DNA from 3 places in the Neobacillus sp. KR4-4 genome. Region 3 is predicted to be linked to each of the others. Evidence: riboswitches for the same ligand, from Rfam matches in the RefSeq annotation. Region 3 holds a riboswitch; each other region holds the start of a gene.
The links. A riboswitch is a leader RNA that binds a small molecule or an ion and turns the genes downstream of it on or off. The one in region 3 is predicted to bind cobalamin.
Positions count from the first base shown of each region.

Region 1: another riboswitch for cobalamin. It lies ahead of ACE198_RS20630 (ribonucleoside-diphosphate reductase subunit alpha); the one in region 3 lies ahead of ACE198_RS12635 (ABC transporter substrate-binding protein).
Region 2: another riboswitch for cobalamin. It lies ahead of metE (5-methyltetrahydropteroyltriglutamate--homocysteine S-methyltransferase); the one in region 3 lies ahead of ACE198_RS12635 (ABC transporter substrate-binding protein).

Region 1 is NZ_JBHHJU010000024.1:39,720-43,998, forward strand. It holds gene ACE198_RS20620 (bifunctional metallophosphatase/5'-nucleotidase) at 1-212, shown strand, start outside; gene ACE198_RS20625 (MFS transporter) at 267-1,949, opposite strand; cobalamin riboswitch at 2,116-2,315, shown strand; gene ACE198_RS20630 (ribonucleoside-diphosphate reductase subunit alpha) at 2,450-4,279, shown strand, end outside.
Region 2 is NZ_JBHHJU010000016.1:18,534-22,812, forward strand. It holds gene ACE198_RS16610 (ATP-binding cassette domain-containing protein) at 1-1,465, shown strand, start outside; cobalamin riboswitch at 1,545-1,726, shown strand; gene metE (5-methyltetrahydropteroyltriglutamate--homocysteine S-methyltransferase) at 1,903-4,194, shown strand.
Region 3 is NZ_JBHHJU010000010.1:120,534-124,812, reverse strand. It holds gene ACE198_RS12645 (adenosylcobinamide amidohydrolase) at 1-465, opposite strand, end outside; gene ACE198_RS12640 (FecCD family ABC transporter permease) at 469-1,530, opposite strand; gene ACE198_RS12635 (ABC transporter substrate-binding protein) at 1,496-2,461, opposite strand; cobalamin riboswitch at 2,654-2,845, opposite strand; gene ribH (6,7-dimethyl-8-ribityllumazine synthase) at 2,906-3,376, opposite strand; partial or broken gene ribB (3,4-dihydroxy-2-butanone-4-phosphate synthase) at 3,433-4,053, opposite strand; gene ribE (riboflavin synthase) at 4,078-4,279, opposite strand, start outside.

The DNA of each region.
Region 1 (4,279 bases), on a different contig from region 3:
TGCCAGATGGCACAGAAATCGATCCAAATAAATCTTATACTGTGACAGCGAATATTTTCCTCTCTGGGGGCGGGGACGGATTTACTGTATTTACCCAAGCTCAAAACAAAGAAGTCGGTCCTAATGACCTGGATGCGTTAGTCAACTTTATCTCAGCCCAGCCTAAACCGTTCACTTATCGCATTCAAAATCGTATTCAAAAGGTTCAGTAAAGAGAAATAGGGTGTCAGGCACCAATTGGTGCCTGACACCCTATTTTTGTTTCCCTATTGTAAGGCTTCGATTGCTAACTCTTTGGCAGGAAGGAAGTCTTCGCCTGTGTCGAGGTAGCGAATGTTAACTTTATCCCCTTCTTTAAGGTAGATAGCGAGTGGAGCCTTTTCGGAAGAAATGATAAAGTTTTGGCGGTTGTTTAATAAGAAGGAGACAATGGTGAAATCTCCGTTTTTCTCCTTATAGACTCTCATCACTGTACCGGTGATTTGTTTTTCTTGTGCTTTTGAACTTCCGTCTACCGTGCCTTTGCCCCTTTGTAAGGCGGTTTTATATTGCTTAAGGGCCTCATTGGGAGTGCTGGCGTATACGGAGATTTCTGGATTCGCTGCAGACACGATAAAGTAATTTTGCAGAAAACCATTTGAGTCTAATACAGGTGTTAACCAACTGGCTTCACCATAAAAATTGTAGAGAATCGGCATTTGGCCAAGCCATTTCTTTTCAATAAATTTCTTTTCAATGATTTGCAGAGCTCCTTGGGAATCCATATAAGATTGTTCGGGATTTCCGGTATAAAATGTTGCTTTTCCTGTCCGTGAGTTGGTCAGCGAGTACCCGAGCATGGAATCGACGCCTTCTTTCGGGCTAGTGAAATCTGTAAAATAGTACATCGTTCCATTTTCATCAAAGATGGGACTTACATTTGACTCCGTGCCTTCATCTGATGGAAGTTTCACGTCAGATTTACCGAAGACACTATTCCAAAATCCATGAACAAGATTCCCGTAGTAGCTGTTTTGCAAACTAACAGCTTCAGGTGAAACTGCGCCATCGATAAATTCCGGAACATCTGCTAATGGATAATCTTTCATTGCTCCATTCTTAGAATCGACAACGACCAGACCTTTAGCTGTAAAGCCATTGCGTGCGGAAATAAATTCCCCATAAGTACGGATGTAAAAGGGTTTTCCATTCTCGTCAATTTCTAGTTGAACATCGCCAAAGAAAATTTTCTTCGGATATTTCATACGAATATGCCGCTCAATATTTTTATTAAAATAAGAGGAAGGGGTAAATATCATTTCTGATTTGATGAATTTAGGATTCGCACTAGAATCCGTTGCACTTAAGGTAAAGTAACCAGGTGTACTGTTTCCTTTCCACCATTTAAAAAATCCGGAAAACTCCACAGGTGCAATATATACATAGTCATCGTTCAGCTTTTGAATTTGCAGGTTCCCAAGCTCATAATAGCTTGTGTTCGGAACTTGTCCAAACGCTTTTTTCATTTTATTGCGTGCAAACTGCGGTGGAACACTGGCAGGTGTTTCTTTCTCATCAAAAGTTTGAATTTCTACCTTTTCATCCATCTTGGCAACTTCATACTTTTGATCAGCATTAAAGATAAATGCGGTTAAGAAATAAATTCCAAGGCCTAGACTTGCAAGGAAGAGAATTCCTTTAACTATTCTTTCGGTGCCTTTGGCAAGAATGGCGCCAGCAGCGGTTAGTATAATAGCTAACGGCCATACCGAGGTGAAATTTCGATCAAAATTAGTAAAATAATAGAATACAAACACCGCTAGCATGAGAATCAAAACAAGTGCAATGAACAAGCCGATTTTGAGTTTTTTTCCCTCTTTTTTACTTTCTTTATCATGTTTAAAAATAGGGATTAGAACAAGTGCAGCAGCTATCCCAATAATCAATGTAAATAGAATAATGTTCCCCATAAAAATGCCTCTTTTCAATTTGGTCTTTCTTCATATACGGATATTCAATCAAATTAGTTTCATTTTAAAAAAATAATAGACTTGAAATATCATAAAGACTATACTATTATTAATAACATTGATTCACTACATATTGTTTTTATTTTTAAAAAAACAACTATATATTGTGTTAGCCTTAAGAGAAGATGCCCATTGTGGCTTAATAGGGAATCTGGTGTAAATCCAGAGCTGCCCCCGCAACTGTAAATGCTGACGAAATGAACAAACCACTGTATAAGATTGTCTAATCTATTAGGTACTTATATGGGAAGGGTTCAAAGTAGATAGAAGCATGAGTCAGGAGACCTGTCTTTCTTAAGATGTTTCAACTTCTTCGGGGATTGAGAAGATGAACGGTGGCGACAGGAGGCATGGATAGTTAATTATTTCCTTTTGTAATGTTATCGTTTCATCCGCTCAATTCCCGTTGAGCGGATTTTTTTATTATAGGGGGAAATGAAATGAAAATTGAGGAACTGCAATCTGAACATAATTACGTTTTAGAATCTATAGAACAAGTTTCAGATAAATATCAGATTAATACAATGGAACTTAGAAACAAACTAAGTCAACTTGATGTAACAGAGCTAGAAGCAAATCAACAAGCTCTAGTATATGCAGTGAATCAAATCGCAATGGACCAGCCGGATTGGACATTTGTCGCTTCCCGTTTATATCTGAATGAACTATATGGTAGGGCTGCCAAAAGTCGCGGATATGATCGTTCTCTAAAATATGGAGACTTTTATAACTTGATAAAGGATTTAACGGAAATAGGGATCTATTCTAATGATCTTTTAAACTTATATAGTAAGGATGAAATCGACCAGCTGGGGAAAGAGATAAAACCAGAACAAGATTTATTATTTAATTACATAGGGTTATTTTTACTTGCAGATCGCTATCTTGCTCAAGATTATAATCGAAATGCTTATGAGCTTCCCCAGGAACGGTTCATGATTATCGCGATGACCATCATGAGGAATGAAAAGCAGTCAATACGCCTGAATCTTGTGAAGGAAGCATATTGGGCATTAAGTCATTTATATATGACGGTTGCAACACCGACTCTAGCAAATGCGGGGAAAAGCTTTGGGCAGCTTTCTTCCTGCTTTATTGATACAGTAGATGACTCACTTGATGGCATTTATTTAAATAATTGGGATATTGCCCGGTTAAGTAAAGATGGCGGAGGAATTGGAATCTATTATGGTAAAGTTCGCGCCCTAGGTTCCGATATTAAGAGATTTAAAGGAAACTCATCTGGTGTGGTTCCGTGGATAAAATTGGTAAATGATACAGCTGTCAGTGTTGATCAGTTAGGTCAACGTCAAGGGGCCATTGCTGTGTACCTTGATTTGTTCCATAAAGATATCATGAACGGGTTTCTTGACTTGAAAACAAATAATGGGGATGAACGCCGTAAAGCCCATGATATTTTCACAGGTGTTTCCATACCAGACCTCTTTATGAAAAAGTTGGAAGTGAAAGATGAGCACGGTAGAAGTATTGGACAGTGGCATACATTTTGTCCTCATCAAGTAAAACAAATGATGGGCTGGAAGGATGAACAGGGGAATCCGCTTGGACTAGAGGACTTTTATGATGAAACAGATGTTAAATATTTTACCGAAAAATATGAAGAGGCCGCAGCTAACCCGCTTCTACCTCGCAAAACTTACCGTGCCATGGATATCATGACACGGATCATGGTTGCTCAATTAGAGACAGGCACCCCGTACATGTTTTATCGTGATGAAGTAAACAGACAAAATCCAAATAAGCATGTATTGGGTAAAGGTCGAACATCCATTTTTTGCAGTAATCTTTGTACAGAAATAGCTCAAAATATGTCCGCTACAACGATTGTGAACGAATACCAGAATACTGATGGCGATATCGTGATTATTCGGAAACCAGGAGATTTCGTTGTTTGCAATTTATCTTCTATTAATCTAGCAAAAGCAGTACCGGCGAATGTCTTAGAACGTCTCATTCGTATTCAGGTAAGAATGCTCGATAACGTGATTGATTTAAATACCATAACGGTTGGACAGGCGCAGATTACGAATAAAAAGTACAGAGCAATTGGGCTAGGGACGTTTGGCTGGCACCACTTATTAGCACTAAAAGGGATGTACTGGGAATCCGATGAGGCGGTAAATTATGCAGATCGTTTGTATGAGGAAATTGCGTTCCATACTATCAGTTCGTCAATGGAGCTGGCTAAGGAGAAGGGGGCTTATAGCCAGTTTAGTGGTTCTGAATGGCATACTGGAGAGTATTTTGAA
Region 2 (4,279 bases), on a different contig from region 3:
AACACTAGATTCAAAGAAGGGCATTAACTACTTAAAAGAAAATCATATTAGCTATTTTAAAAACGCAGAAAACGTCTATAAAGGCGGTATCTTGAAAAGCTTATCATCAATGGCCCGTTTGATTTATGGTGAATTTGAATCTGATAAAATCGCACCCGTTATCGCGATTGACCTTGAAAGACATTTGTATAGTCAATATAGTTTTCTCTATGAAATCGGTGGATTGATCAACCATATTGTGGCTGCACATCCAACCATTAAAGATACAAGGAGCTTCGATTTCTTTAGTCAAGAAAATCACTGTCCAAGCTGTTCGGGTCGCCTAGAAATCGAAAGGTTTGATTTTGATGTGGTCATTCAAGACAAAACAGTGCCATTTTGGGAAGGCTTATTACATCCAGATGTAATGGAAGTTTTAAAATATTATCAATATCCGAAATTGCAATTCCTTTTTGATGAGATCAAGAATGAACTTGGTCATGATATTAGTAAAAGCTACAATGAGATGACAGAAGCTGAAAGACATACTTTTTTATACGGCTATTGGGAAAAGTCATTTTATGATAAAGCAGGCAAGACGCAGAGAAAATGGGAAGGCTTCAATATCATCATTGGGCGGTATATGTTCATTTCGAAATCCATTATTAAAGAGCATATGAAAGCATCAAAAGAGATGATTGCCTGTCCAATCTGTCAAGGAACCGTGCTAAACCACCATAAAAAACTAAAGTTTGGTGACACGGATATTCGCGAGATTATTCATCAACCTATTGATCAGGTCATTAAAACAGTAGGGAAGTTACCAGAGTTTGAAAAACTAAAAGCAATTGTTGGCGGCGATATGGCACTTACGGAAGATGTCTCCTTACTTCCTAGGGAAACACAAGTATCGCTGAAAATGCTTGAATTAGAACTAGCAAGCTTCGCCGGTTATGAAATGGTATTACAAAATGTTTTACCATTCTGGGATAGAATTAAAGGCAATATCGAGGCAATAAGCAGCAAAAATCTGATCACAATCTGTGATTTTGCCAATATTGACGAAACTAGAGAAACCATTATTGATAAGTATTTTGCCAATGGAAAATACAAAAAACTAACATATGTCTATGAAGCGTTTGGTTACAAAAAAATTGTCACCCAGATTAATAAGATTAAAGCAAGTCATCCGTGTCCATTCTGTAAAGGAAAGAAAGTAATTTCTGAAGATAATCTCCATGATGGCGTGTTTAAATTAACGATCCCATGTGTGAGTTGTCATGCGAGCGGCATCAATGAAGAGGGCCGAAAGGAAATAGTCGAGGGCATACAAGTACAAACATGGCTAACTGGTAACGTAAGTGATGTTGTTGCTGAAAGTTTATGTACGGAGGCAGTTGCAGATACTCCTATTTTTAATCGTATTCGTGAGTTGAATAAGCGAGAAATGATGGCGGTTTATCAATGTCTAGAGCAAAATAATTAAATTCTAAGCATGTTAATCTGACCCTTTTTCAGAAAATTATGTACACCAAATTTATAATATGTTATAGTTAGTGAAAATTCCATATCGTGTAAGAATTGGTGCCAAGCTAAGGCTTGGCTTAAAAGGGAAGAACGGTGTAATTCCGTCGCTGTCCCGCAACTGTAAATCGGAGTGAATCACAAATACCACTGTCTATATGACGGGAAGGTGTGAGGAACCATGATGATAAGCCAGGAGACCTGCCAAATTCTAGTACACACCAAATACCTACGTGGAAATAGGTGGTGACCTTCATTTGTACGACAAACGAGTTATGAGCAGCGTTGTTTATGCATGTTTTAGCTAAACTTTAACTTGATTGTAGAGCCATTTCCATTTTGTGGAGATGGCTTTTTTGTATTTGGGAATTTTGTAACTATAAAAAGGAGGAATGAAAAATGAATTTAGTAAGTACAGCGATTGGTTACCCGTACATTGGTGATAACCGGGAGTGGAAACGGTGTGTAGAGTCTTATTGGAGGGCCGGGATATCAGAGGAACAATTTAGTATTGAGATGAAGACGATTCGCTTAAATAATTTAAAACGCCAGCAATCATTAGGCTTGGATTTACTAACCGTTGGAGATTTTAGCTTTTATGACCGTATGCTAGACCATGCGGCAATGTTCGGAATGGTTCCCAATCGTTATAAATGGACAGGTGATGAAGTAAATCTATCAACCTATTACGCAATGGCACGTGGGGCAAACGATGTTGTGGCTTGTGAAATGACAAAGTGGTTTAACACTAACTATCACTACATCGTCCCTGAGTATGAAGGCCAATCATTAAGGTTGACGAAGAATTATATCTTAGATTATTTTCTAGAAGCCAAACAGGAATTAGGCCTAATGACAAAGCCTACTTTAATCGGTCCTTTTACTTTTGTGAAATTAGCGAAAGGATACGATGCAAAATCGAAAGCATTGTTTATTTTAAAACTTCTACCGCTCTATGCACAAGTATTGCAGCAACTTGTAAATGCAGGCGCTCAGTGGATTCAAGTGGAAGAACCCGCACTAGTCCTATCACTCACAGCAGATGAAGTAAAACTAGTCCAAGAGATTTATAAACAACTAGCAGAACAAGTACCAGCTGCCCGAATCATGTTACAAACTTATTTTGAAGGATTATCAGCATATGAAGAGCTATCTCAGTTACCGGTTGCAGGGATTGGCCTTGATTTCATCCATGGTGCCGAAGAAAATATGGCTTCACTTCGAAAACACGGCTTCCCAAAAGACAAAGTATTAGGAATTGGCATCGTAAATGGACGGGATATTTGGCGGGCAAATTTGGCTGAAAAAGCATTCCATATAAAAGCTGTTTTATTATTAAGCGGTGTAAAAGAAGCTTGGATTCAGTCTTCATGTAGTTTACAGCATGTACCTGTCACGACGAAGGCAGAAACACGTCTAGATGCCACATTAAAAAATGCTCTATCATTTGCTGATGAGAAAATTGTGGAACTAACACAGTTAACAGCCTATGTGAGTGACGAGGCGTGGGCAGGAAATAAGAGTGTGTCACAAAGTATGAAAGCGACCCAAGCATTAGCACAGCATGAGGCGCGGAAAAATGCACGGGTGAAGGAGCTTGAATTACAAGTAAAAACCGAACATTTCTCCCGTCCATTGACATTTAACGAACGCCAGCCTTTGCAGAAAGAGACATTAAATTTACCAGATTTTCCAACTACAACGATTGGCAGTTTCCCTCAGTCGGATCAAGTAAAACGTACACGTACGGCCTGGCGGAAAAAGGAACTCACCGACGCTGAATATGCATTGTTCTTGAAAGATGAAACAGCTCGTTGGATTCAAATTCAAGAAGAGATTGGACTGGATGTTTTTGTTCATGGTGAATTTGAGCGAACAGATATGGTTGAGTATTTTGGAGAAAAGCTAGAAGGTTTTGCCTTTACAGAAAAAGCATGGGTGGTATCCTATGGTTCACGCTGCGTTAAACCACCAATTATTTTTGGTGATGTCGAGTGGGTCGCCCCAATGACCGTGAAGGAGGTAGCAGCGGCCCAGCAATTAACGTCTAAGTATGTGAAAGGGATGTTAACTGGTCCTGTCACCATCTTAAATTGGTCGTTTGTCCGTGATGATATTTCACGTGAACAAGTTGCCAATCAACTCGCCTTAGCGCTGAAAGAAGAGATACAGGCGTTAGAAGATGCAGGTATTGCCATTATTCAAGTAGATGAACCGGCATTACGCGAAGGATTGCCATTACGTAAAGAAAAATGGGCGGATTATTTAGCATGGGCGGTCAATGCCTTTAAGTTAGCCACTTCCAGTGTGAAAAATGAAACACAAATTCACACCCATATGTGTTATTGCGAGTTTAATGACTTTATAGAGCCCATTCGTGCTCTTGATGCGGATGTTATTTCAATTGAAACGTCTAGAAGTCATGGGGAGTTGATTCAATCTCTTAAACAAAATCCATACGAACTTGGGATTGGTTTAGGAGTGTACGATATTCATAGTCCACGAGTGCCCAGTGTAGAAGAGATTCGTGCGATATTAAAAGATAGTGTCGAGGTTATTTCTAAAGAACAGTTCTGGGTGAATCCTGATTGTGGTTTAAAAACACGTCATGAAGAAGAAACCATTGCATCGCTTAAAAATTTGGTGACTGCAGCCCGGAAACTCCGCCAACAGCAGTGTCAAACGATTTAAATTGTAAGAGCCTTTTCCATTTTTGGGAAAGGCTCTTTAGGTTGTTAATTAAACATCACCACCTAGGCAAATGTGCATAAAATGA
Region 3 (4,279 bases):
CTGGGCTAAAGCTTGTGCAAGAAAAACTCTTTGTTTTTCCCCTCCTGATAACTCCTGAATATTTTTATTTTGGAATCTTGAAACACCAATTTGCTTCATTACTCTTTGAACAACTTCTTCATCGACGGAACCCCATGATTGAAACAAACCCTTTTGATGGGCATAACGCCCGAGTGAAACGGTCTCTTTCACCGTATAAGAGAAAGATTGTGAGGAATGTTGGGACAGAACAGCAATTATTTTGGCCAATTGTTTTGCCTTGTAATGCTGGAGCCGTTTTCCGTTGATAAGGATTTCACCTTTTTGGATTGGTAAAATACCGCTTAGCATTTTTAAAAGGGTTGTCTTCCCACTTCCATTCGGTCCGAGGATTCCAAAAAGTTCTCCCTTTTCCACTTCAAAAGAAATCTCCTCCAGTACTGCTTCGCTCGTGTATCCGCCAGAAACCTGTTGAACGCTTAGCATCCATTAACCACTTCTTTCTCTCCTTTTTCTTTGTAGCAGGATTATTGCAAATACCGGAGCCCCAATTAAAGCAGTGATAACACCAATGGGTAATTCTGTTGGAGAAATGATCATTCTTGAAATCAAGTCGGCTAAAATTAAAAAACCTGCCCCCGATATGATAGACAAAGGAAGAAGCTGACGATGATCAGGACCCCATAATAATCTCGACAAATGTGGAATGACCAGACCAACAAAACCAATGGTGCCTGACACCGCAACGGCTGCCCCTGTTAATATCGAGCCTGCAGTCAAGATTAAGAGCTTTCTTTTATGTACATTAACACCAATATGTTGTGCCCGTTCTTCCCCAAATGACATCGCATTTAGCTCCTTGGCATTAAAAAGCAATAAACATGAGCCAATGATGAAAAAGGGTAAAATAATTTTTATGTAATCCCAGCCTCTCATTGAAACACTTCCCAAAAGCCAGCCTATAATCTGCCGGAGTTCATCCCCAGTTAGTGCAATCATAAGCGAAATTATGGCTCCTAAAAAGGAACTGAAAATAATACCTGTTAATATAATGGTTTCCACTCGCATTGATTGTTCGATTTTACTTGCAAACATGAGAACTAGGAAGATTGTAAAAAAAGAGAATAAGATACTTAACAATGGTAATGTAAAGGATCCTATGAAGGGAATGGAAAGCTGAAAAAACAGGGTCAACACCGCCCCCACAGACGCTCCAGAGGATACACCTAATGTATAAGGATCTGCTAACGGATTTCTAAGCAGCCCTTGAAAGGCTGCCCCTGCAATAGCAAGGGAAGCTCCAACAAGACCTGATAAGATTACTCTAGGCAACCGAATATTTAAGACAATACTCGTATACATTGGGTCAAATTTCTCCAAGGAAATGAGCCCGAATAAGTTTGCACTAATAATCTTTATGATAGTTAAGATTGGAACCGAAACCGTTCCTATCGAAATACCTATTAATATAGAAAGAATCAGGAAAATTCCAGCTATACAATAGGCTAAATACTTATTATTTAAAAACTTCAGGATAGACAGCCTTCGCAAGATCTTCTACTCCTTCAACAATCCTTGGGCCTGATCGAGTCACACGATCAGAATCCACATCAACTACATGCTGATTCTTTACAGCGTTGACCGTTTCCCAGCCCTTCCTTGTTAATACTTGATCGACAGGATTCTTGACATAGAATCCATAGGTAGTGACGATAACATCAGGATTTCGTTTAATCATGGCTTCTTGGTCAATTTTAATCCAGCCTTCTTGATCGTTAGCAATATTTTCAGCATTTATTACACTTAGCATTTGATCCATAAACGTATTCTTTCCAGATGTATAAATTTCTGGAGCTGGTGAAACCTCAACCAATACCTTTTTCTTTTCTTTTATCTCTCCAGCCTTTGCTTTAATTTCTGCTAATTTATCTTTCATCCCAGTGATGATTTCATCAGCTTTTGCTGTTTCACCAGTGGCTTTCCCAATCAAATCTATAGAATCAAAGACTTGATCAAAGTTTTGCGCGTCATTAACGACTAAAACAGGAATCCCTGCATCTTTTAACTGCTGAAGCCCAGCTTCAGAACTAGAAGCCCAAGAGGCATGTGCTAACACTAAATCTGGCTTTAAGGAAATAATTTTTTCTAAGTTTATTTCTTGGCCGCCAACTTTCTCCTTTTTGGTTGCCGCTTCTGGATAATTGTCGAAATCGGTTACTCCCACTACTTCCTTATCAAGACCTAAGGCAAAAACAATTTCAGTATTACTTGGGATCAGAGAAACAATGCTTTCTGGTTTCTTTTCAATAGTAACTTCCGCCTTGGTTGCATCTTTAATCGTAAGTGGATAGGTAACTTCCGCTGTTTTCTTCTCTACACTAGTATTTGAATCTTCCTTTACCTGGTCTTTCTTTTCAGCACAACCCGCTAACACTCCTACTGTCAATAATACTACTAACAGCAATGAATACAACTTCTTCATTTTTCTCCCTGCTTTCTTTGAAAAGTATCATGTATGTAACAAAAAATAAATTTTTTCTTGTGCTAAACAAAATACGGGATAACAACAAAAAACATCTCCAAAATGAAATGGAGATGTTGGTATGATAGATTCAGGTTACTAGCATAAGTAAATAGAGTCTAGCCTTCAACACCTTCCTATCCTCGTAGGTTATTGGCGCACAAGAATTAGGCAGGTTTCCTGGCTCATGATCATCGCTTCCTATGCCTTCCCATCGTATACGACAGTGACACAATATAGGTTGCTCCCATTTACAGTGGCGGGACCGCGTTGGCTTATACCAACTTCCCTTTTAAGCTTAAAATCATCTGAGAAGATTTTAGCACCTAAATTTAAAATAATATTTTTTTGTTATTTTTATTATAGAAAATAAGAAAAGATTTGTATATGATTTTTTACAACAAGTTATTGCTCAATACTTCTGCATAAATTTGCCATTTCAATTGCCGCCGTTGCTGCATCCCAACCTTTATTTCCTGCCTTTGTACCAGCTCGTTCAATGGCTTGTTCGATTGAATCCGTTGTTAACACTCCAAAAATAACAGGAATGCCACTTTTCAAATTGATCGCAGAAACACCCTTTGCTACTTCATTACAAACATAGTCAAAATGTGGAGTTGAACCGCGAATGACCGTTCCAAGTGTAATAACTGCATCGTATTTATTACTATTGGCCATTTTTTGAGCGATTAATGAAATCTCAAATGCCCCCGGAACCCACGCAAGGTCCACATCTGACTCGCTAACTCCATGTCTTTTAAGTGCATCCTGTGCACCGCTTAATAATTTACTAGTAATAAATTCATTGAAACGTCCAACAACTATTCCAATTTTTAACCCAGAACCAACTAAATTTCCTTCAAAAATATTTCCCATGTGTATGCCTCCATCAATTGTTTTGTGTAGTTGAGCTTTAGAGCGGTAATCTATGCTTCCCGCTTAACCATTCGTTCATTTTTCATTCTATATTCAACTAGATCTTTAATCGTAATCATTTTAAGGTTCATTCTCTCTGCAATTTTAAAAAGATCAGGAACGCGGGCCATCGTTCCATCCTCATTCATAATTTCACAAATAACCCCTGCAGGCTTCGCACCGCATAATTTGGCAAGATCAACAGCTGCTTCTGTATGCCCATTTCTATTCAGAACTCCACCTTGTTTAGCAACGAGTGGAAAAATATGTCCTGGTCTTAAGAAATCACCGGCTTCTGATTCGGGGTCAACCATACTCAAAACTGTTGCGGATCTTTCAAAAGCAGAAATGCCAGTGGTAGAGAATTTATGATCGATACTGACAGTAAAGGCAGTTCGTTTCGGATCTGTGTTGTTGGTAACCATTGGATGTAAGTCAAGCTTATTAGCTAAATCCTCGTCAATAGGCACACAAATTAGGCCTCGGCCGTGAGTGGCCATAAGATTTATGACCTCAGGTGTAGCTTTTTCAGCAAGGGAAATAAAGTCCCCTTCATTTTCCCTGTCCTCGTCATCACAGACAATGATAACCTTACCTTCCTTTAGGTCCGATAATGCTTCATCAATTGTATTAAACACAGTTACCTCCCCTTTCAATTTTATTTAAAAAAATCCATGCTCTTCTAAAAAATTAGCGGTTATCCCCTTGCTGCTTTTTTGCGGAGGTTGATTAGAAAAATTAGTTATAAAATGACCAACATATTTTCCTATCATATCGCATTCTAAGTTTACAATATCCCCTGAACCCTTCTGTCCAAGAATCGATTCTGACAATGTATGCGGGATAATGGATAATGTAAAACTA